DNA from 3 places in the Pseudarthrobacter ribosi genome. Region 3 is predicted to be linked to each of the others. Evidence: riboswitches for the same ligand, from Rfam matches in the RefSeq annotation. Region 3 holds a riboswitch; each other region holds the start of a gene.
What was found. A riboswitch is a leader RNA that binds a small molecule or an ion and turns the genes downstream of it on or off. The one in region 3 is predicted to bind S-adenosylmethionine.
Positions count from the first base shown of each region.

Region 1: another riboswitch for S-adenosylmethionine. It lies ahead of ACZYZ5_RS13515 (cobalamin-independent methionine synthase II family protein); the one in region 3 lies ahead of ACZYZ5_RS20325 (aminotransferase class V-fold PLP-dependent enzyme).
Region 2: another riboswitch for S-adenosylmethionine. It lies ahead of ACZYZ5_RS09255 (bifunctional o-acetylhomoserine/o-acetylserine sulfhydrylase); the one in region 3 lies ahead of ACZYZ5_RS20325 (aminotransferase class V-fold PLP-dependent enzyme).

Region 1 covers NZ_JBVAYZ010000013.1:10,838-18,604, reverse strand. The annotation lists gene ACZYZ5_RS13540 (HAD-IIA family hydrolase) at 1-555, opposite strand, end outside; gene ACZYZ5_RS13535 (TrmH family RNA methyltransferase) at 623-1,288, shown strand; gene fbaA (class II fructose-bisphosphate aldolase) at 1,468-2,487, shown strand; gene ACZYZ5_RS13525 (DUF3151 domain-containing protein) at 2,490-2,918, shown strand; gene ACZYZ5_RS13520 (uracil-DNA glycosylase family protein) at 3,051-3,683, opposite strand; gene ACZYZ5_RS13515 (cobalamin-independent methionine synthase II family protein) at 3,854-5,062, opposite strand; SAM riboswitch class I at 5,074-5,179, opposite strand; gene ACZYZ5_RS13510 (adenylosuccinate synthase) at 5,465-6,754, shown strand; gene ACZYZ5_RS13505 (hypothetical protein) at 7,013-7,210, shown strand; gene ACZYZ5_RS13500 (CoA-binding protein) at 7,207-7,704, opposite strand; gene ACZYZ5_RS13495 (O-acetylhomoserine aminocarboxypropyltransferase/cysteine synthase family protein) at 7,701-7,767, opposite strand, start outside.
Region 2 covers NZ_JBVAYZ010000007.1:41,543-49,309, reverse strand. The annotation lists gene ACZYZ5_RS09265 (DinB family protein) at 1-67, opposite strand, end outside; gene metX (homoserine O-acetyltransferase MetX) at 169-1,347, opposite strand; SAM riboswitch class IV at 1,359-1,474, opposite strand; gene ACZYZ5_RS09255 (bifunctional o-acetylhomoserine/o-acetylserine sulfhydrylase) at 1,609-2,925, opposite strand; SAM riboswitch class IV at 2,990-3,105, opposite strand; gene ACZYZ5_RS09250 (VOC family protein) at 3,310-3,948, shown strand; gene ACZYZ5_RS09245 (CPBP family intramembrane glutamic endopeptidase) at 4,063-4,845, opposite strand; gene ACZYZ5_RS09240 (histidine phosphatase family protein) at 4,910-5,590, shown strand; gene ACZYZ5_RS09235 (amidohydrolase family protein) at 5,627-6,844, opposite strand; gene ACZYZ5_RS09230 (NAD(P)/FAD-dependent oxidoreductase) at 6,856-7,767, opposite strand, start outside.
Region 3 covers NZ_JBVAYZ010000033.1:22,826-30,592, reverse strand. The annotation lists RNA gene ssrA (transfer-messenger RNA) at 1-77, shown strand, start outside; gene ACZYZ5_RS20355 (hypothetical protein) at 188-322, opposite strand; gene ACZYZ5_RS20350 (hypothetical protein) at 374-745, opposite strand; gene ACZYZ5_RS20345 (fluoride efflux transporter FluC) at 808-1,182, opposite strand; gene ACZYZ5_RS20340 (fluoride efflux transporter FluC) at 1,179-1,592, opposite strand; gene ACZYZ5_RS20335 (metal-dependent transcriptional regulator) at 1,579-2,292, opposite strand; gene ACZYZ5_RS20330 (class I SAM-dependent methyltransferase) at 2,329-3,087, opposite strand; gene ACZYZ5_RS20325 (aminotransferase class V-fold PLP-dependent enzyme) at 3,191-4,657, opposite strand; SAM riboswitch class IV at 4,692-4,805, opposite strand; gene hisN (histidinol-phosphatase) at 5,189-6,001, opposite strand; gene rsgA (ribosome small subunit-dependent GTPase A) at 6,110-7,225, opposite strand; gene aroA (3-phosphoshikimate 1-carboxyvinyltransferase) at 7,209-7,767, opposite strand, start outside.

The DNA.
Region 1 (7,767 bases), on a different contig from region 3:
CGGGCCGTCCTTCGAGGGGCCGGTGGCGTCCGGGTTGGTGGCGATGAACCTCGCCCCGCCCAGGATCAGCCGGATGGCCATGGTGATGGCTTCAAAGGAGTAGGTCCGGGTCTCGCCGAGCACCACGAAGTCCGGGTCCTGATCGGTGAGGATAAAACCGGCCTCGTGCAGCGCCGTCGTCAGGCCCGCCTCGCCGATCGTGTAAGCGCGGTTGCCGGAATCCGAGCCGCGGACCTGGTCCTTGAGGAACTGCGCGGTGGCCAGGGCGGAGGTCCAGATGTTCTCTTCGGGGATTTCCAGGCCCGAGCTCTTCAGCCGGGCGGCGAGGTCCCGGGGCGTGAAGATCGAGTTGTTGGTCAGGACGAGGAAGCGCCGGGACGTGTCCACCCAGCGCTGGATGAGTTCGGCGGCGCCGGGGATGGGCTGGTTTTCGTGGACCAGGACACCGTCCATGTCGGTCAGCCAGCACTCGATCTCCTGGCCGCTGCGGTACACGGATTTGAATGAACGCACGTGGTCCGAGTCTTCCCTGTGGTCTGTCTGCTGATCCGCCATGATGTCCTCCGCCGATAATGTGCCGATGCCAGTCCCAGTCTAATGTTGAGTCGTGACTGAACCCGAGATACCCAGCGAAACCCTTTCCGGCACCCTGGCGGAGCCGGAGGCGGAGCCCAAGGCGGAGGTCGGCGTCGGGCCTTGGGAAGGGGAACTGCCGGAGGGCACGCACTGGGACCCGGACCTCCTGGCGGACGGGGACCGCCGCAACGTAGTGGACAAATACCGCTACTGGAAGCACGAGTCGATCGTCGCGGACCTGGACTCCAAGCGGCACAACTTCCACATCGCGATCGAAAACTGGCAGCACGACATGAACATCGGCACTGTCGTGCGCAGCGCCAACGCGTTCCTGGCCAAGGAAGTGCACATCATCGGGCGACGCCGGTGGAACCGCCGCGGGGCCATGGTCACCGACCGGTACCAGCACATCCGGCACCACCCGACCGTCGCGGACTTTGTGGAGTGGGCGCAGGGGGAGGGCCTGGCGATCATCGGCATCGACATCTTCCCGGACTCCGTCCCGCTGGAAACGTATGAACTGCCCAGGGACTGCGTCCTGGTGTTCGGCCAGGAGGGCCCGGGGCTCTCCCCCGAGGTCCACGAAGCGGCGGTGGACACTTTGTCGATCGAGCAGTTCGGTTCCACGCGCTCTATCAATGCCGCCTCGGCCGCCGCCATCGCGATGCACGCCTGGATCCGCCGGCACGTGTTCAACCAGCTCCCGGGGTAGGGGCCCGGCCGGCCGCGGGTTGTACGTGGTGCGAACGGGATTCCGCGCGAGCGAGTATTACAGGCCCGAGTGACCGTAAACACTGCACGGGCGAAGGAATGGCTAGGATGGTTCCTAGCCGACGAGGTTCACTCCAGGGTGAGCCCAGCCCGCAGACGAAACTCACTTTAGGAGTCAGCATGCCCATTGCAACCCCAGAGATTTACTCCGAGATGATCGACCGCGCTAAGACGGGTGGCTTCGCGTTCCCCGCCGTTAACGTCACGTCCTCCCAGACCCTCAACGCGGCCCTCCGTGGCTTCGCCGAGGCCGAGTCCGACGGCATCGTCCAGGTCTCCACCGGCGGCGCTGCCTACTGGTCCGGAGCCTCCACCAAGGACATGGTGGCCGGTTCGCTGGGCTTCGCCGCGTTTGCCCGCGAAGTCGCCAAGAACTACGGCGTCAACATCGCCCTGCACACGGACCACTGCCCCAAGGACAAGCTGGAGGGCTTTGTCCTGCCGCTGCTGGCAGCCTCCGAGGCCGAGGTCAGGGCCGGCCGCAACCCGCTCTTCAGCTCGCACATGTGGGACGGGTCCGCCGAGACCCTGCCGGAAAACCTGCGCATCGCCCGTGAACTGCTGGAGCGCACCGCTGCCGCCAAGATGATCCTCGAGGTCGAGATCGGCACCGTCGGCGGTGAGGAAGACGGCGTCGAGAACGCCATCAACGACAAGCTGTACACCACGGTCGAGGACGCCCTTGCCACCATCGAAGCCCTCGGTGCCGGCGAGAACGGCCGTTACATCACGGCGCTGACCTTCGGCAACGTGCACGGCGTCTACAAGCCCGGCGGCGTCAAGCTCCGCCCGGAGATCCTCAAGGACATCCAGGAGCAGGTCGGCGCCAAGATCGGCAAGGCCAACCCGTTCGACCTGGTCTTCCACGGCGGATCCGGCTCCTCCGAGAAGGAGATCGCCGACGCCGTCTCCTACGGTGTGATCAAGATGAACATCGACACCGACACCCAGTACGCCTACACGCGCCCCGTGGTGGACCACATGCTCCGCAACTACGACGGTGTGCTGAAGGTCGACGGCGAGGTCGGTAACAAGAAGCTTTACGACCCGCGCGTCTGGGGCGCCTCCGCCGAGGCCGGCCTCGCGGCCCGCGTGGTCGAGGCTGCCCAGCAGCTCGGCTCCACCGGCAAGACGTTCTAGGCATGTCGGACGAGTTCCGCAAGAACCTGATGGGCCCCGAGCCCACGCTCCTGCCCGCCGAGACCGAGGTCTACGCGGCGCTGGACGCGGGCCAGGAAGCCCTGGACCTTGTTGAAAAGCACCCGACGTCCTCGCTGCTCTGGGCCGTGCTGGCCGAGGAAGCATGGACCGAGGGCCGGACCATCGACTCCTACGCCTACTCCCGCGTCGGCTACCACCGCGGCCTGGATTCGCTGCGCCGCAACGGCTGGCGCGGCGTCGGGCCCATCCCGTGGGAACACGAACCGAACCGCGGCTTCCTCCGGGCCCTGTATTCGCTGGGCCGGGCTTCCGCTGCGATCGGCGAGGCCGAGGAGCCGGAGCGGATCGAGAAGTTCCTCAACGACTCGGACCCCTCCGCCAAGGCAGCCATCGAAGCCGAAAAGCGCTAACCGCAACGCGGGGTCACTTCGGGCCCATTCCACACCCTGGGATGGACCGGAAGCGACTCCGTGTTGGTAGTTAAAGTCCGACGGCGGGCGTCCACCAGTTAGGTGGGCGCCCGCCGTCGTTGTTGCGGAAAATCAGCTGGTCTTGGCCAGGCCGGTGCGGGCCATGGCGTCCGCGTACACGGTGCCCATCTCGTCGAGGTACTGCTCCTGGCGGGCCGGGGTTCCGGCGAAGGCGCGGCCGCTGAGCGACCGGACCTTGTAGGTCTTGAGGCCGCGGCGCCAAATCATGGGCACCTCGGTCTTGAGGAGAAGGTTCGCGAGGCGGTTGGCCTCGGTGCCGTGGGCCACAATCACCGAGGCGCGGGGCACGACGGCGAGGAACTTCAGCAGCGGCTTCAAACCTGCGGAAATCTGGTCCGGCGTGAACTTGCCGTTGGGCTCGCCCGGCACGTACCAGGGGTGGACGTTCCAGGGCATCACGTACTCGGGCCGCAGGCCGAGCTTCCACTGGACGCCGAGCAGGCGGGTGGCCGCTTCCTCGTCACCGGCAGTGATAAAACCGGACTCGTCCTCGGTCCCGATGTTGGAGAAGAGGCTGATGATCCGGCACTCGTCGACGTCGTGCAGCGGGTCCACATACGGGACGTTCGTGCCAGCTTTGGTTGCCTGCAGCGTGTCGCACAGCTCGTTGACGGCTGCAACGCTAGGTTCGTAGCGGCGGCTCAGAAGCTGTTCGCGTGAATTTTCAGTGGCCAAGGCTGTCATATATTGCTGAGTCTCCTGCGGGATTGGTAAAGCTGCCAGACCGTACGCGGCATACCGGGCACCGGGGCATGCCAAGCACGGTGTGGTTTGAAATGTGGTGTGGACCGATTCCTGGTCGATCCTTATTAGTCTATCAAGCCCTGCGAAATGACGTTTCTGCCGAAGTCGGATTACCAGAGCCTCGTGGTCGCGCGGCGGGCGCCTTCCCCCAGGGATTCCAGCTTGGCAAAGGCGATTTGCGGGTGCACGCGGCCGCCGAGGCCGCAGTCTGTGGAAGCAATCACATTTTCCCGGCCCACCAAGTTGGCGAAGCGTACGATCCGGTCCGCCACCAGGTCGGGGTGCTCGACGACGTTGGTGGCATGGGAGACGACGCCGGGGATGATGACCTTTCCGTCGGGGAGCTCGGTGTCCTCCCAGACCCGCCATTCGTGCTCGTGGCGGACGTTCGCGGCCTCGAAGGAGTATCCGCCGGCATTGATCTGCAGCACGGAGCCGATGATGTCCGCGAAGGGGATGTCCGTGGTGTGCGGGCCGTGCCAGGAACCCCAGCAGACGTGCAGCCTGATCTGCTCCTGGGGGAGGCCGCGCAGGGCCCAGTTGGTGGCTTCAACCCTGAGCTGGATGAATTTGAGATAGTCCGCCAGGCTCGGTTCCGGGTTGATCTGGTCCCAGCTTTCGGCCAGCGACGGATCGTCGAGCTGGACCGTGAGCCCGGCGTCGATGATGGCCTTGTACTCCTCGCGCATGGCGTCCGCGCAGGCGTACAGGAGTTCCTCATCGGTCTTGTAGTACTCGTTGGCGACGCGGGCGCAGGAGCCGGGGGAGAGGGAAGCGACGAAGCCTTCGGCGAGTCCGGCGGCGGCCAGGCCGGTTTTGAGGTTGGCGATGTCCGAGCCCACGAGATCCTGCCCGGTGTAGTGCAGCGGGCCGGCGATCTTTGGCTGCGTGACACTCTTGCGGTGCGCCAGGATCCCGGCGGACGGGTCGTCGTAGGCCTCGCTGAACTTCTGCCGGTCGCGCCGGTCCGGGAACGAGGTCAGCACGATGTTGCCCGGTGTGGAGCGGTGCACCGCGGCGTCAGCCCAGCGGTCGACGTCCGTCGGCTCGAGGCCGCCGAGCCGGCTGAAGGAGTAGTTCCACCACGCGCCGTAGTCCACCGAGCTGGACATCGTGTGCCCGTATTCGCCGTCGTTGGGGATATCGATGCCGAGGTCCTTCTGGCGCTGGACGATGTCCACCACGGAGGTTTCCAGCAGATCCAGGAACTCGGGGGTGACGCCGTCTGCTTCCCTGGCCTCGTTCGCGGCGATGAGTTCGGGGGTGCGGGGCAGGGATCCGGCGTGTGTGGCGCGGATATGGTCGGTGTTCTGGCGCATGGGGCGCTTCCTTTCCATCGGTCCTGGCGGTAGCACCCGTCGCCGCCACAAGGCTGTGTCCGGGCAGGGTTGCTGCGGCGTCAACGGTCCAGGTCCCTCGGCCGCTCGGGATGGTCAACTCTCACTTAATTCCACCCGGCCGGCCTGCGCAAGTCCGTGCGCCGGAGTTCCGCTGGCTGGACGCCGCGTCGCGGGCCGCGGCCGGCGGGAAGTCCATTGGATGGTCAAATGAACTGCCGCGACCTTGATCGGCTAAACTTGGGTGGTAAGAGCCCCGGACTCTGGCGTTGATGGTAAGAGCACAGCGGTAGATTCGGGGCATTCTCATGAACGGCGCTGAGCTCCGGTGACCACCCAGGTGAGTCACCCGGACTTCAGCCCGAACGAATGGGGGAGGATCCCATGCCAGCAATCGTGATCGTCGGAGCCCAATGGGGCGACGAAGGCAAAGGTAAGGCCACTGACCTGCTTGGTGGCCGAGTCGACTACGTCGTCAAGCCCAATGGCGGCAACAATGCCGGACACACCGTCGTCGTAGGCGGTGAGAAGTATGAGCTTAAGCTCCTTCCGGCTGGCATCCTGAGCCCCAACGCGATTCCGATCATCGGCAATGGCTGTGTGGTGAACCTTGAGGCGCTGTTCCAGGAGATCGACGGCCTCGAAGCCCGCGGCGCCGACACCTCCAAGCTGCGTGTCTCCGCCAATGCCCACCTCGTGGCGCCCTACCACCAGGTCCTGGACAAGGTCACGGAGCGGTTCCTCGGCAGCCGCGCCATCGGCACCACCGGCCGCGGCATCGGCCCGGCCTACATGGACAAGGTCGCCCGCCTCGGCATCCGCGTCCAGGACGTTTTTGACGCCTCCATCCTGCGCCAGAAGGTCGAAGGGTCGCTGCGGCAGAAGAACGAACTCCTGGTCAAGGTCTACAACCGCCGCGACATCGAGGTGGACGAGATCGTGGAGTACTTCCTGTCCTTCGCCGAGCGCCTCCGCCCGCTGGTCATCGACAGCACGTATGTCCTGAACACCGCCCTGGACGAGGGCAAGGTGGTCCTCATGGAGGGCGGCCAGGCCACGTTCCTGGACGTCGACCACGGCACCTACCCCTTCGTGACCTCCTCGAACCCGACGGCCGGCGGCGCCTCCGTGGGCTCGGGCATCGGCCCCACCCGCATCTCACGTTCCATCGGCATCATCAAGGCGTACACCACCCGGGTGGGCGCAGGCCCCTTCCCGACGGAGCTGTTCGACGAGATGGGCATGTACCTGCAGAAGACGGGCGGCGAGTTCGGCGTCAACACCGGCCGGCCGCGCCGCTGCGGCTGGTACGACGCCGTGCTGGCGCGCCACGCCTCCCGCGTCAACGGGTTCACGGACTACTTCGTCACCAAGCTGGACGTGCTCACGGGCATTGAGCAGATCCCGGTCTGCGTGGCCTACGACGTCGACGGCGTCCGGCACGATGAAATGCCGATGACGCAGACCGAGTTCCACCACGCCAAGCCGATCTTCGAGCACTTCGAAGGCTGGACCGAGGACATCACCGGCGCCCGCACTCTGGAGGACCTCCCGGAGAACGCCAAGAACTACGTGCTGGCCCTCGAGAAGCTCTCCGGCACGCGCTTCTCGGCGATCGGCGTCGGCCCGGACCGGGACCAGACCATCGTGATCAACGACCTGATCAACGACTGATACTGACTGACGCTTCAACAGCTGAGGTACGACGGCGGCGGGTCACCTGGAAAGGTGGCCCGCCGCCGTCGTCGTTGGGTCCTCGGTGGTTCCCGCCAGGGCCGGCGCGGCTGTACCGGATTCCCGGAGATATTGACCCGGAATCGTGTCCGAGCCACGATGAGAGAAGCAGTATCCCGACACATCGATGGCCCCCACTGCAGACCTTTGGGCAGCGACCCGGGGATACGGCAGGGAAGTCACACGAAAGGACGCGACATGAGCGACACGCCTGGCGCAGAACGGCGCCACAGCGAGGCTCCGGCTGAGGGGGATCCGACCGCCGACGTGTCGGAGATCCGGCTCCATTCCCAGGATCCGGCCGAGGGCGCAGATTTCGTCGATACCGCACCTGGCACGCCACCGACCCCAGGAACAGCAGCGGACGACGACGCCGGCCGGGCCCGGGAACCTTAGGCCAGGACCTGACGCTTGGAGGAAATGACCCCGGTGTCGAAGCCGGCCAGGTGCAGGCCGCCGTGGAACCGGGCATGCTCAATCTTCACGCAGCGGTCCATCACGACGTCGAGCCCGGCGGCTTCCGCTTCCTTCGCGACGTCCTCGTGCCAGGAACCGAGCTGCAGCCAGAGCGTCTTGGCGCCGGCGGCGATGGCCTCGTCGAGGACACCCGGCAGGTCATCGTGCTTGCGGAACACGTCCACGATGTCCGGGCTCTCCGGCAGGTCCGCGAGCGAGGCGTAGGTCTTCTCGCCCAGGATCTCCTTCACCACCGGGTTCACGAAATACACCTTGTAGCGCGTGGAGGACTGCAGGTAAGTCGCCACGAAGTAGCTCGCCCGGGACGGCTTGTCCGAGGCGCCAACAATCGCAATGGACGTCGCCTGCCGCAGCAGGGTCAGCCGTTCCGGCGCGGACGGCCCGGTCCAGGTACGGGTTTCTTCGCTGCTCATGACAGTGCTCCGATCGTGCAGGTGTCGGCCGACAGTGCATCCGCACGCGGCTTAGACACACCG
Region 2 (7,767 bases), on a different contig from region 3:
GGAGCGTGGCAGCCTCGCCGGCAGCGACGGGAGGTTCCGGACGGCCCTGTTCATCGATGATGGTCATGCGCCGTGAGCCTACCGGCGGACTCGCCGCAGAGGAAGCCCGGGGCCGGACGCTCTTCTGCCGGACCGGCGTCGGTCCCGCAAAAGACCAGCCGAAGTGGACTAGCCGAAGAAGTACCGCCGGAGCTGGCTGGTGAGCTGGCCGATCTCGGTCAGGAAACCGTCGTGCCCGATCGGCGCCTCGATGGTGTGCACGGCGACGTCGCCCGGCAGGGCAGCGGCGAGCGCGTGGGACTGGGCCGGAAAGTACAGCCGGTCCGAGTCGACGGCCGCCAGCAGGAATTCCGCCGTGGCCGGAGCCAGGGCCTCGGCGAGGGCACCGCGGCCCCGGCTGATGTCATGGCTCATGAGCGCTTCGGTGATGGCGATATAGCTGTTCGCGTCGAAGCGGCGGACCAGTTTGTTGCCCTGGTGGTCGAGGTAGCTCTCCACCTGGTAGCGGCCGCGCCCGGCGAGGGATCCGGCTTCCAGCGGGGCCTCGGAGTCCTGGGCGTTCCGGCCGAAGCGTCCGTCCAGCTCCGCGGCCGAGCGGTAGGTGATGTGCGCAATCCGCCGGGCCAGGGCCAGGCCCGCTTCGGGTTCCGGACCTCCGTAGTAGTCCCCGCCGTTGAAGTTGGGGTCCTGCCGGATGGCGAGGGTCTGCGCTTGGGCGAAAGCGATCTGTTCGGCGGTGCTGGCGGCGCCGACCGAAATCACGCCGCAGCGCAGGACCCGGTCCGGGTAGCTGACGGCCCATTCCAGGGCGCGCGCCCCGCCCAGGGAACCGCCGAGCACGGCGTACCAGCTCCGGATGCCCAGGGCGTCCGCGAGCCTGGCTTCGGCCTCGGTCGTGTCCCGCAGCGTGACGAGCGGGAACCGGGAGCCCCAGGGCTTTCCATCGGGCGCCGGCGTCGAGGGACCCGTGGAGCCGTAGCAGCCGCCGAGGATGTTGATCGAGACGACGAAGTACTTGTCCGTATCCACCGGGGCACCGGGGCCGGCGAGCTGCTCCCACCAACCCGGCTCCTCGCTGGCGCCGCGGGTGACGTGGGTGTCCCCCGTCAGCGCGTGCTCGATCAGCACTGCATTGGAGCGGTCCGCGTTGAGGGTCCCCCAGGTCTCGTAGCCGAGGGTGACGTCCGGCAGCCGGGCCCCGGATTCGAGGTCGAGGTCGCCGATCCGGAGGTGCCGGACCGTTCCGTCCGGGACAGCGCCGGCTGGCGCCGTGTCTCCCGGGGCCGGGGCAGGCGGGTGGGAGGTCTTGCTTACAGGTACACCCTGGCGGGTGACGGCAATCGTCATTTGAGGACCTAACTTCGCGCTTGCCCGCCGTCAGCTGACCGGCAGGCCAGGTCTTCACCCGGGGCACCCCGCCGCGAAAGGAGGGTTGCCGGCCAGCAAGCCGGGGCTGTCGCTGGCACTCATGACCTCCACAGAGTCTACGAAATGCGGCGCCCCGGTGGCGAAGATTGTGACGAACTTATGACTCGCCGCGCGCTTTGCGGCGTCAGTCCGGCCCCGGCGCCCGGGCCACAGGGCCGGGACGCCGGGCGCCGGGGGGGCTCAGGCGCTCTTGGCCGCGCGGAATCCGGCGTCGAGATCGGCGAGGATGTCATCGATGTGCTCCAGGCCCACGGAGAGCCGGACCAGGCCGGGGTTCACCCCGGCGACGGTCTGCTGTTCAGCAGACAGCTGGCTGTGGGTGGTCGACGCCGGGTGGATGACCAGCGAGCGCACGTCCCCGATGTTGGCCACGTGCGAGTGCAGCTCGAGGGCATCGACGAAGCGCTTGCCCGCCTCCGCTCCCCCGGCGATGTTGAAGGCGACGACGGCGCCGGTCCCCTTCGGTCCGTACTTGCGGCCGCGCTCGTACCAGGGGCTGGACGGCAGCCCCGCGTAAGCGACCGATTCGACGTCGTCCCTGGCTTCGAGCCATTCCGCCACCTTGCTGGCGTTGGCGACGTGCCGCTCCACGCGCAGGCTCAGGGTCTCAAGGCCCTGGGCGATGAGGAAGGCGTTGAACGGCGAGACCGCCGAGCCGAGGTCGCGCAGCAGCTGGACCCGTGCCTTGAGGATGTAGGAAAGGTTGGCGCCGAGGGCGCCGTCCTTGCCCAGGTCCCGGGCGTAGACCAGGCCGTTGTAGGTGGGGTCGGGGGTGTTGAAGCCGGGGAAGCGCTCCGGGTCCTTGCCGAAATCGAAATTGCCGGAATCCACGATCACGCCCGCGATCGCGGTCCCGTGGCCGCCAAGGTACTTGGTGGCGGAATGCACCACAATGTCCGCCCCCCATTCGATCGGCCGGATGAGGTACGGCGTCGAAAGCGTGTTGTCCACGATCAGCGGGACCCCTGCCTCGTGTGCCACCTCGGAGATGCCCTCGATGTCCAGCACGTCCTGGCGCGGGTTGGAGACCACTTCCCCGAAGAACAGCTTGGTGTTGGGCTGCACGGCGTCGCGCCACTGGGCCAGGTTGTCCGGGTCCTCCACGAACGTCACGGAGATGCCGAACTTCTTCAGGGTGTGCGCCAGCAGGTTGTACGTGCCGCCGTAGAGGCTGGGGCTGGCAACCACATGGTCGCCGGCCTCGGCGACGTTCAGGATCGCGAAGGTCTCCGCCGCCTGCCCAGAGCTCAGCAGGAGGGCAGCGAGTCCGCCCTCCAGGCTGGCCACGCGCTGTTCCACGGCGTCCTGGGTGGGGTTGCCGATCCGGGTGTAGATGGGGGCGAGTTCGGCGAGGGCGAAGCGGTTGGCGGCGCTTTCGGCACTGGGGAAGACGAACGACGTCGTCTGGTAGATCGGCAGCGAGCGGGCGCCGGTGGCGCTGTCCGGCTCCTGGCCGGCGTGGATCTGGCGGGTTTCGAAGGACCAGGCACTGGACATCGGGACACTCCTTAAGGGACCGGGCACAGGCCGCCCCGGAGCCCCTCGGCCCGGGTCGGCACTGGCGCCGCGCTTGCCCTCCGGCGGGTGCCGGACGGCCAGGTCTTCACCCGGGGCACCCCACCGCGTGACGAGGGTTGCCGGCCAGCAAGCCGGGGCTGTGTGCTGGCACTCATGACCTGACCCCAGTCTAGGAATCGGTTCCGGGCTCTGGATAGCTTTGTGACGAACATGAAGTTGCGGACCCGGAGGGTCCGGGACGGCCCTTCCGTTCCCCGCGGTGATGCGGAACAGCGCCCGGCGGAGACCCCCAAAAGATGACATCCCACCACGGTTAGGAGAACCTAAGCTGAGAGGGGCATCACAAAGTGTCAAGATGAGGGCATGCGCATGGATCACGTCTCTTACGCCTGTGAACAAGATGGCCTCGCTGCCACCACCGAACGAATTGCGTCTGCCCTCGGCGTCGAAGCCGTGAAGGGCGGAGTACACCCCAGATTCGGGACCCGCAACATGATCATCCCGCTCGCGGGACACAAATATGTCGAGGTCGTGGAGGTCCTGAACCACCCCGCGTCCGACAAAGCCCCCTTTGGCCAGGCCGTCCGCGCCCGCTCCGAAGCAGGCGGCGGCTGGATGGGCTGGTGCGTCGAAGTTGACGACCTCGCCCCGTTCGAGGAGCGGCTCGGCCGCGACGCCGTCAACGGCAACCGCAAGTTCCCGGACGGCCGCGAACTGGTCTGGAAGCAGATCGGCATCCTCGGGCTCATCGCCGACCCCCAGGTCCCGTACATGCTCAAGTGGGAAGGCGATCCGGAGCTCCACCCGTCGAGGGCCTACGAGAGCAACGTCAAGATGTCCGCCCTCACGATCGCCGGTTCGGCAGAGCGTGTCACCGAATGGCTCGGCGTCCCGGTCGAGAAGCCGCTGGAAGACGTGGCCGTGAACTGGCTCGCCCCCCGCGGGACACCCGGCATCCTCTCCGTCACGTTCGAGACGGCCTCCGGAGCCGTCACCATCTAACGATTCACCGCCCAACACTTCGGCCGCCATCAGCGGGTGCCAATGACGTCACCCACCGATGGCGGCCGAAACTTTTTAAGCCCGCCCCCGGCCCGCTGTTCAGGGCAACGCGGGTCAGCCGAGGCCGATGGACTTGCCGAAGAGGCTGAAACCGACGAACGCGACGACGTCCAGCACGGCGTGCGCAATCACCAGCGGCATCAGGCGCCGGGTTTTGGTGTAGACCAGCGCGAAGATGACGCCCATGATGGCGTTGCCGATGAACGGCCCGAAGCCCTGGTAGAGGTGGTAGCTGCCGCGCAGCATGGCGCTGGTGAAGATTGCCAGCGGCAGGCTCCAGCCGAACTTGCCGAGCCGGTCCAGCAGGTAACCCACCACGATCACTTCCTCCACGATCCCGTGCCGGATCGCGGACAGAACCAGCACCGGCACGGTCCACCAGTAGGAATCCAGGGCGCTGGGGATGATCGCCGTCGTAATGCCCAGCGCCCGGCCCGCGGCGTAGAGGCCCAGGGACGGGATGCCGATCAGCGCCGCCAGGCCGAACCCCTGCAGCAGGTCCCTGCCGGGGCGGTCGAAATTGAGGCCGAGCTTCTGGAATGCCGTGACGCCGCGGCTGCCGCCTCCGGGGAGGCCGGACGTCCGGTGGTCGGTGAGGAAATAGAGCGCCAGGACCACCGGCACCAGGGCGAAGAAGATATCGAGCAGCTGGTAGGTGAGATCGAAGTATTCGCGGGTGCTCTGTGAACGGTTCAGCGTGGAGGTGCCCTCCGCCAGCGGCGCCCGGGTCATCTTGTCCAGCAACTGGACCACCGAGTACACGGCGGACTGCCCCAGGGACAGGCCCAGGACGATCCAGACTTCTAGCCGCAGGCGGCGGCGGGAGGGAACGAGCATGTTCCTATCTTGCCCGGTCTTGGCTTGCCCGGCCCTACCGGCATTGCCGCCTATGCTGGGGTTTATGAGTGCGCCCGGGAAAATCATCATGATCCGGCACGGCCAGTCTGCCGCCAACGCCGACACCTCGATCTACAACCGGGTGCCCGATTACCGGATTCCGCTGACCGAGCTCGGCGTGGAGCAGGCCCGGGCGGCCGGCGAGCAGGTCCGGCGGCTGCTGGACGGCCGCCCGGTGTGCGTGTATGTCTCCCCGTACCTGCGGGCCTACCAGACCCTGGAGGCGCTCAACCTCGGCCCGCTGGTGGAGCGGGTGATCGAGGAACCGCGACTGCGGGAGCAGGACTGGGCCAACTTCCAGATCGCCGGTGAGATCGAGGACCAGAAGGAACTCCGGAACGCCTACGGCCACTTCTTCTATCGCTTCCGGGAAGGCGAGTCCGGCTCGGATGTCTATGACCGGATCTCCTCCTTCATGGAGACCCTGTACCGGCACTGGTCCAAGCCGAGCTACGCCCCCAACGCGCTGTTTGTCACCCACGGGCTCACCATGCGGCTGTTCTGCATGCGCTGGTTCCACTGGTCCGTGGAGTACTTCGAGTCGCTCAACAACCCGGACAACGCCGAGGTCCGCACGCTGTACCGCACCGGGGAGGGCAAGTACGAGCTGGACAAGCCGTTCAGCCAGTGGGAGGCCCGGCGCGTCGATGAGACGGTGTTGGACGCCCCGCCGATGTTCTTCTAGCCGCCGGGCTCATTCCGGAACCCGGGCGGTTGTCACCTAGCGGGCGCGGACCCCCGCGCGCCAGACGGCGTGGGTCAGCGGCATGCCCGGCCGGTAGGCCAGGTGCGTGGCGGAGGGCGCGTTGAGCAGGTGCAGGTCCGCGCGGTGGCCGACGGCGATCGAGCCGACGGCGCGTTCGCCGTCGACGTCGGTCCCGGATTCCCGGCCGAGGGCCAGCGCCCCGCCGTACGTCGCGGCACGCACGGCCTCGTGGACGCTGAGGCCCATCTGGAGCACGGCGGTGGTGACGCAGAACGCCATCGAGCTCGTATAGGAGGTGCCCGGGTTGCAGTTGGACGCCAGGGCGAGCTGCACACCGGCGTCGAGCAGTTCCCGGGCCGGCGCCAGCGGCTGGCGGGTGGACAGATCGCAGGCCGGCAGGCACGTCGCCACCGTGCCGCGACGAGTTCCTGTGTCGCTATCACAGCCGTCCCAGCCGGACCAGCTGGCCGCGAGGGAGTCGACGTCGGCGGCGGACAGGTAGTTCACGTGATCCACGCTGGCCGCGCCGAATTCCACCGCGAGCCGCACCCCGGGACCTTCACCGAGCTGGTTGCCGTGCACCCGCAGGCCCAGCCCGGCGTCCTGGCAGGCCTGGAGCACGCGCCGGGACTGGTCCTCGTCGAAGGCGCCGCGCTCGCAGAAGACATCGGCCCAGCGCACGAACGGCCGCACGGCGGAGAGCATGGGGCCGCAGACCAGGTCCGTGTACTCCCCGGCGTCCATCCCGGCTGGCACCAGGTGCGCGCCGAGATAGGTGACCTCGTCCGCCACGGTGGAGGCGATCCGGGCGCTGCGGGCCTCGTTGTCGATGTCCAGGCCGTAGCCGGTCTTGGTTTCGAGGTAGGTGGTGCCCTGCGAGACGGCCTCGGCCACCCGGCCCAGCGCGAGCCGGGTGAGGTCGAAGTCGCCCGTGCTCCGGGTGGCGCCGGTGGTCACGGCGATCCCGCCGGCGCTGTAGCTCTCCCCCGCCATCCGGGCCTCGAACTCGGCGGTCCGGTCCCCGGCGAAGATCAGATGGGTGTGCGAATCGACCCAGCCCGGCAGCAGTGCACGGCTGCCGGCGTCGACGGACTCGTCGGCGGCCGGCGCGTCCGCGGCCTGCCCCAGCCAGGCGATCCGTTCGCCCTCGATCACCACGGCCGCGTTTTTCACGACCCGGTGGTCCGGGTCCTGGGTCATCAGCTCGGCGATGTTGGTGATCAGGGTGCTCATGAGTCCATTCTTCAGCGCCGAATGGACCAGCGCGTCGCCGCCAGCGCCTCCACTGTCCGGGATGCCGGACCCTGGGCCGGGGACGTATCCGCGGCCGCGCCCTGGCCGGCGAGGATCAGCCCGGCGGCGAGTTCGGCGACGCCGGAGCAGGTCTGGAAGCCGTAGCCGCCCTGGCCGGCGAGCCAGAAGAATCCGGGGGCCTCGGCGTCGAATCCCACCACCGGGACGCCGTCGGCCGCTTCCGTCCGCAGCCCGGTCCAAGCCTGGCGGACCCCGCGGATGCCCAGCGTGGTGAGGGTGTTGAGCCGGGTGATGAGCCTTTCGATGTCCCCCGGGTGCGGCCGGGCGTCCTCGGGCCCGCTCGGTTCGTGTTCCGAGGGCGAAATCAGGACCTGTTGACCGTCCCGCCGGAAGTAGAAGGAGTCGTCGGCGGCGGCCACCATGGGGCTGCCTTCCGGGAGGGGACGCTCGACGTCGACAATCGCCGCGGTGCGCCGGTACGGCTGCAGCTGGACCTTCTCGACGCCGCTGAGCACGGCGAGTTCGTCGGCCCAGGCGCCGGCGGCGTTGACCACCACGGCTGCCTGGAAGCCTTCCTGTCCGGCGCCGAGTTCCCAGCCGGAGCCGAGGCGCTGGGCCGAGTGGACGCGGGCGCCGGTAATGATGTCCACCCCGTTCTCTTCGGCATGCCGGCGGAGGTCCTCAAGCAGCAGGGGCGCGTTGCAGGCGAAGGAGCCGGTGTCCAGGCCGGCGGCGGAGAAGGAGTCCGGGACCAGGGCCGGGCAGAGTCCCAGGGCCTCGGCGTGGGAGATTGGCCGCATGTGGCCGCTGGCCTGCTCCCGGACGGTGGCCTCGTCGCCGATCAGCATGAAGCTGCGCGGTGAGAGCACGGGTTCGGGCCGGTTCGCGTCCCGGGCGGCGAT
Region 3 (7,767 bases):
ATCCGACGCAAACTGCGCCCGGAGAAGCCCTGACAACACGACATCGGACGGGGGTTCAATTCCCCCCATCTCCACCATCGGAGGCCCGGAAACGGGTGCTCCACCCCGTAAAGTTCCACACAAAAGGCCGGAAGCGACAGCTTCCGGCCTTTTGCTTTGCCTGCACTGCCCGGCTGGCGGGCCGTGCTCAGCGCTTTTTGATGTGGGCGACGGGGTCAGCGTGCGTTTCCGCGACGTTCTTGGACTTCTTCTCGGCCCGTTTTTCCTTGATGGTTTTCACCGGCTTCTTGGCCGAGCTCTGGTGCGGCGTTTTGTCAGGCATGTGGGCGCTCCCTAACGGCAGGGGGCCCGGGATGGCCCCCGTGATACTAAGTTACGCCTCGGGTACCGCGACGTCCACGATGCCGACGAAGCGGCTGCCCACGCCCTCATACTCGCTGCGGACCAGCCCGGTGGCGACGCCGGGAACTTCGTACGGCGCGTGGTGGGCGCAGCACACGTAGGTGAATTCCGGCCACCACTTCTTCGGCCGGGACGCCTCGGAGAACCCGCAGACCGCGCAGGTCAGCTGGACCCAGATGGGGCGCTTGCCGGTGCGGTTGGCCTTGGACTGGACAAGCCAGGCCGGCGGGTTGTCCAGGAGGTCGCCGAGCTCGGCGTCGCTCAGCCGGGACGGGATGCCGTGACGGTGAGCCATTTCCAGCGGAATGTCGAGGATCTGGGCTGCTTCACGTCGGGTAACCATGGTTCAACGATACGGGATGGGACGGTCCCCAAATCGCCGTCAGGGCGCGGGCGTTAGGCTCGTCACAGCCCTGTGAGGGCCAGCCCGAGCGCGGCCGCCGCCAGGCCGGCGACAAGGTTCGCGGCAATGTTGAGGGCGGCGGCGCAGAACCGCGTCTCGCTCACCAGCCGCACCGTGGCGGTGGTCCACGAACTGAAGGTGGTGAGACCGCCGGCGAGCCCGGCCGTGAGGCCGGACTGCCACTCGGCCCCGAGCCCCAGCCGCCCTGTGATCCCCAGTGCGGCACCGATGATGAAGGAGCCGGTCACGTTGACGGTCAGGGTCGCCCAGGGCCAGTGCGGATGACGGTCCGGGCGGTGCGCAAACCAGGAGTCGACGGCGAACCGCAGCAGGGCGCCGGCGATGCCGAAAACTCCCACTAACACGGCGGTGATCATGCGGCCCCGCCGCCCAGATCGGCCAGGGTCTTACCGGTTTTCCAGCCGGCGGCCGCGGCGCCGAGGCCCAGGAACAGTGACAGGCCCAGGTAGGCCAGCCAGCTGGCATGGAAACCGGCACGGAACTGCTGGTCGATGGCGAACACCACGGCCGAAAAGGTGGTGAAGGAACCCAGCAGTCCAGGCCCGAGCCCGGCCCGCAGCCAGAAGGCTGTTCTCGGCCGCGCGATCCAGACCGTGGTGAGGGCCGCCAGGACAAAGCTGCCGACGACGTTGATCACCAGGGTGGTCCAGGGGATGGCGCCGGCTGTTTCGGGGAACAGCAGGCCGGCACCGTAGCGCAGTTCCGTCCCGATCAGGCCGCCGACGGCGACCGCCGCCCACGCACGCCAGCCGCTACTTTCGCTCAAGGCTGCAGCCGGGGTGGCCGGACTCGCTGTGGACCCAGAGGGCGGAGGCGACTTCCTCGGCGAGGTCGAACTCGTGCCGGGCGGCACCGGAGCCGATGCGCACCACCAGGGCTCCGCCGAACGGCTTGCGGCCCAGGACCTCGACCTCGGCGTCCAGGGCGATCTCCTCGGCCGAAAGGTAGCGCAGCAACTCGGGGTTCTCGTCGCTGATCCGGGTGATCCGGCCGGTGTGCCCGTCGTCGAGTTCGCTCATCCGGTGGGCCGCGGGTACCTGGACGAAGCCGTCCGCCGCCGGGATCGGATCGCCGTGCGGGTCCCGTACGGGGTTGCCGAGCTTGGCTGCCATCCGTTCGATGAACGTGTCCGAGACGGCGTGTTCCAGGAGCTCTGCCTCGTCGTGGACCTCGTCCCAGCGGTAGCCAAGCTCCCGGACCAGGAACGTTTCAATAAGCCGGTGCCGCCGGACCATGGACAACGCCAGCCGGACGCCGTCGGCCGTCAGCGTAATGGCGCTGTAGGGCTGGTGGTCCACGAGGCCCTGGTCCTTTAGCTTGCGGACCATCTCGGAGACCGAGGAGTTGGCCACGCCGAGTCGTTGGGCCAGCTGGGTGGAGGTGATGGGCTTGTCCTGCCACTCCGTAAAGGAGTAGATGACCTTGACGTAGTCCTCGATCGAGGAGGAGGGCAGACTGGTCTTCACAGTTTCCAGCCTACCGTCAGGCGGCGCCGGAGACCGTCAGGCCCGGACGGCCCGCCAGCTCTGCGTCAGGTAGGGGAGAGGGAGGACCTCGCTCCGGTGGTGGCCGAGGTGCCCGTGCAGATACCAGTCGAGGTTGCCCAGGACCTTGGCCCGGGTCCCCTCACCGGCCGCCAGATAGTAGCTGCGGGACTTCGTCAGCTCGATGATGTCCGCGGTGCGCACCGGATCTTCCCAGCGCGTGAGGTGGCTCTGCAGCCCCGTGAATTCCGGGCCCAGAGGCGGTGTGAAATCCGGCTTGTGGACATCGCCGGCATGCATGATGCGCGAGAGGCGGTGAACCCAGGGAACGGAGGTGTCCAGCTGGTTCCAGATCAGCCCCAGCACACCGCGGGGGCGGAGGATCCGCGCGATCTCCGTGCTGGCCAAGAGCGGGTCGCACCAGTGCCAGGCCTGGGCGACGGTCACGACGTCGAAGGCCCCGGCGGGCAGCCCGGTGTGCTCGGCGGTCCCCTCCACGGCGGTAACGTCCGGGAGCGTCCGGCGCAGCTGGTCCAGCATGTCAGCGGAAGGGTCCACCGCGACCGTGTGCAGGCCGCGACCGGCCAGCAGCGCCGTGAACTTCCCGGTTCCGGCGCCAAGGTCCGCGGCGTCCCCCGCCCCAGGGGGGATCAGCCAGTCAGCCGAATCAGCGGGGTACCCGGGGCGGACCCGTTCGTAGTGTGCCCCGCCGTCCTGGAAGCTCTGCCCCAGCTCCTGGCGGCGTTCCTCATGCAGTTTGGGTCCGCCGCGTGCCACGTGCGATCTCCTTCGGCAGGTCCGGATGGGTACCCTTCGAATTTACCGCACGCAGCAGGGCCGGTGCTCCGGCCGGGACGCCGCCGGGACGGCACCGGGACCGTCAGTCCTGGGCGCAGGGCGCCGCGCCGGCGGTGCCGGGCGTGTTGGGGGCCCAGTGCGGGTAGCTGCGGGTGTCGTTGGACGGCACCCAGCGTCCGGCATCCACGACGTAGTCCCAGCCGAGGCCGGTCCGGCGCAGCTCCTCGAGGGCGGCGAGCAGCCGCTGGGCGTCTTCCAGCCGGGAACCCAGGCCGAAACTGGCCCGCAGCGAGCCCGAGGGCAGCCCGAGCCGCCGGAGCAGGGGGTGCGCGCAGAAGCGGCCGTCGCGCAGCCCGATGCCGTGTTCGGCCGACAAGTAGGCCGCCACAAGGCCGGCGTCGTAGCCTTCCAGCGAAAAGTTGACGACGCCGATCGTGCCGGTGCCCGCTGCGTCGACAGGGCCGGCGCCTGCCGGCGAGTCGAAGGACGCACTGTCCGAGAAGATCTGGTGGACCGTCACGCCGTCGATCCGGGCGAGGCCCTCGACGAGGAAGGACCGGATCGCGTTTTCGTGCGCGTGCCACTGGTCCACGTCCAGGTCGGCGATCACCTGGGTGGCGCGGGCCAGGGTGGCGGCGCCGAGGACGTTGGGGGAGCCGCCTTCATGCCGGGCCGGGCCGGTGGTCCAGCTGACACTGTCAATCCGGGCGTCCTGCACGGCCCCGCCGCCGGCCAGGTGCGGGGTGCCGGCGTCGAGCCAGTCGGGGCGGCCGACCAGTACCCCGGCGCCGAACGGTGCGTACAGCTTGTGCCCGGAGAAGGCGAGGTAGTCGACGTCGTCCGTGGCGATGTCGATCCGGCGGTGCGGCGCCAGCTGGGCGGCGTCGACGACGATCCTGGCGCCGTAGTCGTGGGCCAGTGCGGCCAGGGCCCGGATCGGCAGGATCTCTCCGGTGACGTTGGAGGCGCCGGTCACGGCAAGCAGGCTGACGCCGCCGTGGGCGAGCTCCGCGCGGAGCAGTTCCAGGGTGGCGGCGAGGGTGGGGGCGGCGATGATGCTGCGGTGCGGGACGCGCTGCCACGGGAGCAGGTTGGCGTGGTGCTCGATGTCCAGGTACAGCACCTCGCCGGTGTGCACGCCGCCGGCGGCGGGCAGGCAGCCGGCCAGCAGGTTTAGGGAATCGGTGGTGTTCCGGGTGAAGATCACCGCATCGTCCGGCCGGCCGCCCACGAACTCCCGGACAATGGTGCGGGCGTTCTCGTAGACCGAGGTGCTGATCTGTGAGGCGTAGCCGGCGCCGCGGTGGACGCTGGCGTAGTACGGCAGGATCTCGTTGAGGTAGGCCGAGACGACGGACAGGGCAGGGGCCGAGGCGCCGTAGTCCAGGTTGGCGTAGCGGACGTGGCCGCCCTGGATCAGAGGTGCCTGGATTTCGGCGCCGGTCACTGCGGACAGCGGCCGGCGGGCCACGGCGAACCGCGCGTCGGGACGGGCCTGGCTCGCGCCGGTCTGGAATTCAGGAGTGGTGGGAATGGTGGCAGTTGTCATGGGACCTCGCTCGAAAAGGACCCCACACACCGGGGATCCGCGCTTGCCGGGTCCGTTCCGGACCGGCCAGGTCGTCACCCGGGGCACCCCACCGCGAATGGAGGGTTGCCGGCCAGCAAACCGGGGTTTCGCGCTGGCACTCGTGACCTGCTTCGAGCGTAGGTCATACCCCGTTCCGGCGGAAAGGCGCGGACGCAATGTGAAGCTGTTTGTTACGCCGGTGTCCGCCGGGTAGCCAAACCCTGGCCCTGGCGCGACGGTCCGGCGGCAGCAAGCCCGCTAGCAGGCCGCGGCAGCGGCCGGCATACCAACGGCGAAGAGGTGTTCGACAGCCGTGACACCCTGGAGTTCTTCGAAAGAGCCGACAGGAGGTCCACTGGCAGCCCCGAGCAGCGCTGGACCGAAGCGAGGACGTGTGCGCGGGCGGCCTCAACGCCAGCCAAAGGACGAGACCTCGCAATAGATTTCGAATCGATTGCACGCGGATAGGACCACCGATGCGGCGATGGTTGAACGGTTGAAAGCGGGCTGCTAGAGCAGGTCGTCCAGGCCCGGGTTGAGGCGCTTGAGGACCTCCGAGTGCAGGATGGAGTTGGTGGCGAGGGCATTGCCGCCGAACGGGCCGTCTTCGCCTTCGAGGGACGTGAAGCGCCCGCCGGCCTCCGTGACGATCGGGACCAGCGCGGCCATGTCGTAGAGGTTCAGTTCCGGCTCGCAGGCGATGTCGACGGCGCCTTCGGCCACGAGGCAGTAGGACCAGAAGTCCCCGTACGCGCGGCTGCGCCAGACCGCCTCGGTGAGGCCAAGGAACTCGTCGAGGTTGCCGCGCTGCTTCCAGCCGCCCAGGCTGGAATAGGACAGGGAGGCGTCTGAGAGCTTGGCGACGTTGGAGACTTTCAGCCGGGTGGCGGCCGCCAGCGAACGGCCCATGTACGCTCCGGCGCCCTTGGCGGCCCACCAGCGCTTGCCCAGCGCCGGGGCGCTGACGACGCCGACGACCGGCTCGCCCTCGTCAACGAGGGCGATCAGTGTGGCCCAGACGGGGACGCCGCGGACGAAGTTCTTGGTCCCGTCAATTGGGTCGATGATCCAGCGGCGGGAGCCGTGGCCGGAACTGCCGAACTCCTCGCCGAGGACGGCGTCCCGGGGACGGGAGCGGGAGAGTTGGCCGCGGATGGCTTCCTCGACCGACTTGTCGGCGTCGGTCACCGGCGTCAGGTCCGGCTTCGTCTCAACCCGAAGATCGAGCGCCTTGAAGCGGCTCATGGTCTGGGAATCTACGGAATCTGCCAGTACATGGGCAAGGCGCAGGTCGTCGTTGTAGCTCGAAGCGGGTTGACTCATGGTTCCAAACTACCGCCAAAGCGGTCGGCGGGGCGGGAGGCCACGTGGCTGCGCCGCGGGATCCGGCCGCCGCGGGGCAGCTGACGGCCGGACAGCCGCACTGCCGGACTAGGAGACGGTGCCCAGTTCCTTGACGTCCTGGGCTTCCATCCGCGGGTCGGTTCCCAGCAGGCGGCGGAGTGAGGCGAGCCGGGCGGGGCCCGATTCGCCGGCATGGCCGGCGGCCACCCAGGCGTCCACGCCGCAGTTGACGGCGCTGGAATCGTGTTTGCAGCCCCGCTCGCAGTCGTCGGTGCCGGGCTCGAGGTCGGGGAAGGACCGCAGGATCCGGTCGGGGTCCACATGGGCCAGGCCGAAGGAACGGATGCCGGGGGTGTCGATGATCCAGCTGCCCGGCGGCGCATCGTTGACCTTGAGGGCCACGGCGGAGGAGGAGGTGTGGCGGCCGCGCCCGGTCACGGCGTTCACGCCGCCGGTGGCGCGTTCGGCGCCGGTCAGGGCGTTGACCATGGTGGACTTGCCGACGCCGGAGTGGCCCAGCATGACGGTGACCTTCCCGTCGAGGTGGGCGCGCAGCTGGGAGACGGCGTCCTTGTCCAACCGGGCGGAGAGCCCGTCATCCGAGCGGGCATCGATGCCGGAGGCGGCGGAGTCCGCCGTCTTGGAGATGATCACCGGGAAGGCCAGGTGCTGGTAGTTGGAGAGGAGCTCCGCGGGATCCTTGACGTCGGCCTTGGTGACGAGCAGCAGCGGTTCGATTCCGGCGTCATACGCGGCCACGAGGGCCCGGTCGATGAACCCGGTCCGGGGCTCCGGATTGGCAGCCGCCACCACGATCACCAGCGTGTCGGCGTTGGCGACGACGGCGCGCTCGATCGGGTCCGTGTCGTCGGCGCTGCGCCGCAGCAGCGTATGGCGGTCCTGGATCTTGACCAGTCGTGCCAGCGTGTCCGGTTCGCCGCTGACGTCCCCCACGAGGGAGACGAAGTCGCCGGCGACGACGGGGTTGCGGCGCAGTTCCCTGGCCCGGGCGGCGATGATCTTGCGTTCCTCGGGGGTGCCCTCGGCGACGACGGCGGTGTAGCGTCCGCGGTCAACGGTGATGATCCGCCCGGTGACGGCGTCGTCGTAGGCGGGCCGGTCCTTGGTGCGGGGCCGCGTGCCCTTTTTGTTGGGGCGGATCCGGACGTCGGATTCGTCCCAGGAGTCAGTACTGCGTGCCACCGGACGTGCCCTTCGTTGCGGGGGCTGCGCCTGCGGGAGAGGCATCTGCCGGCGCTGCGCTGCCGTGGGCGCGCTGGGCGAGCATGGACTCCCAGAGCTGCGGAAAGTCGGGCATGGTCTTGGCGGTGGTCGCAATGTCCTCGACCTCGACGCCCGGAACGGCCAGGCCCAGGATTGCGCCGGCGGTGGCCATGCGGTGGTCGGCGTAGCTGCGGACGACACCGCCGTGCAGCGGTGCGGGCCGGATGATGAGGCCGTCGGAGGTCTCCTCGGCGTCCCCGCCTAGGCCGTTGATTTCGGCGACGAGTGCGGCCAGCCGGTCTGTTTCGTGCCCGCGGAGGTGGGCGATGCCGCTCAGCCGTGAGGGGCCGCTGGCCAGGGCGCAAAGTGCGGCGACCGTGGGGGCGAGTTCGCTGGTCTCGTCGAAGTCCGCGCCCTTGATCTCCGGGCCGCCGGTGACGGTCAGGGTGCCGTCCGTGAGTGTCACCGTGGCCCCCATCGTCGTGAGGATGGTGCGCCACAGATCGCCGACCTGGGTGGTC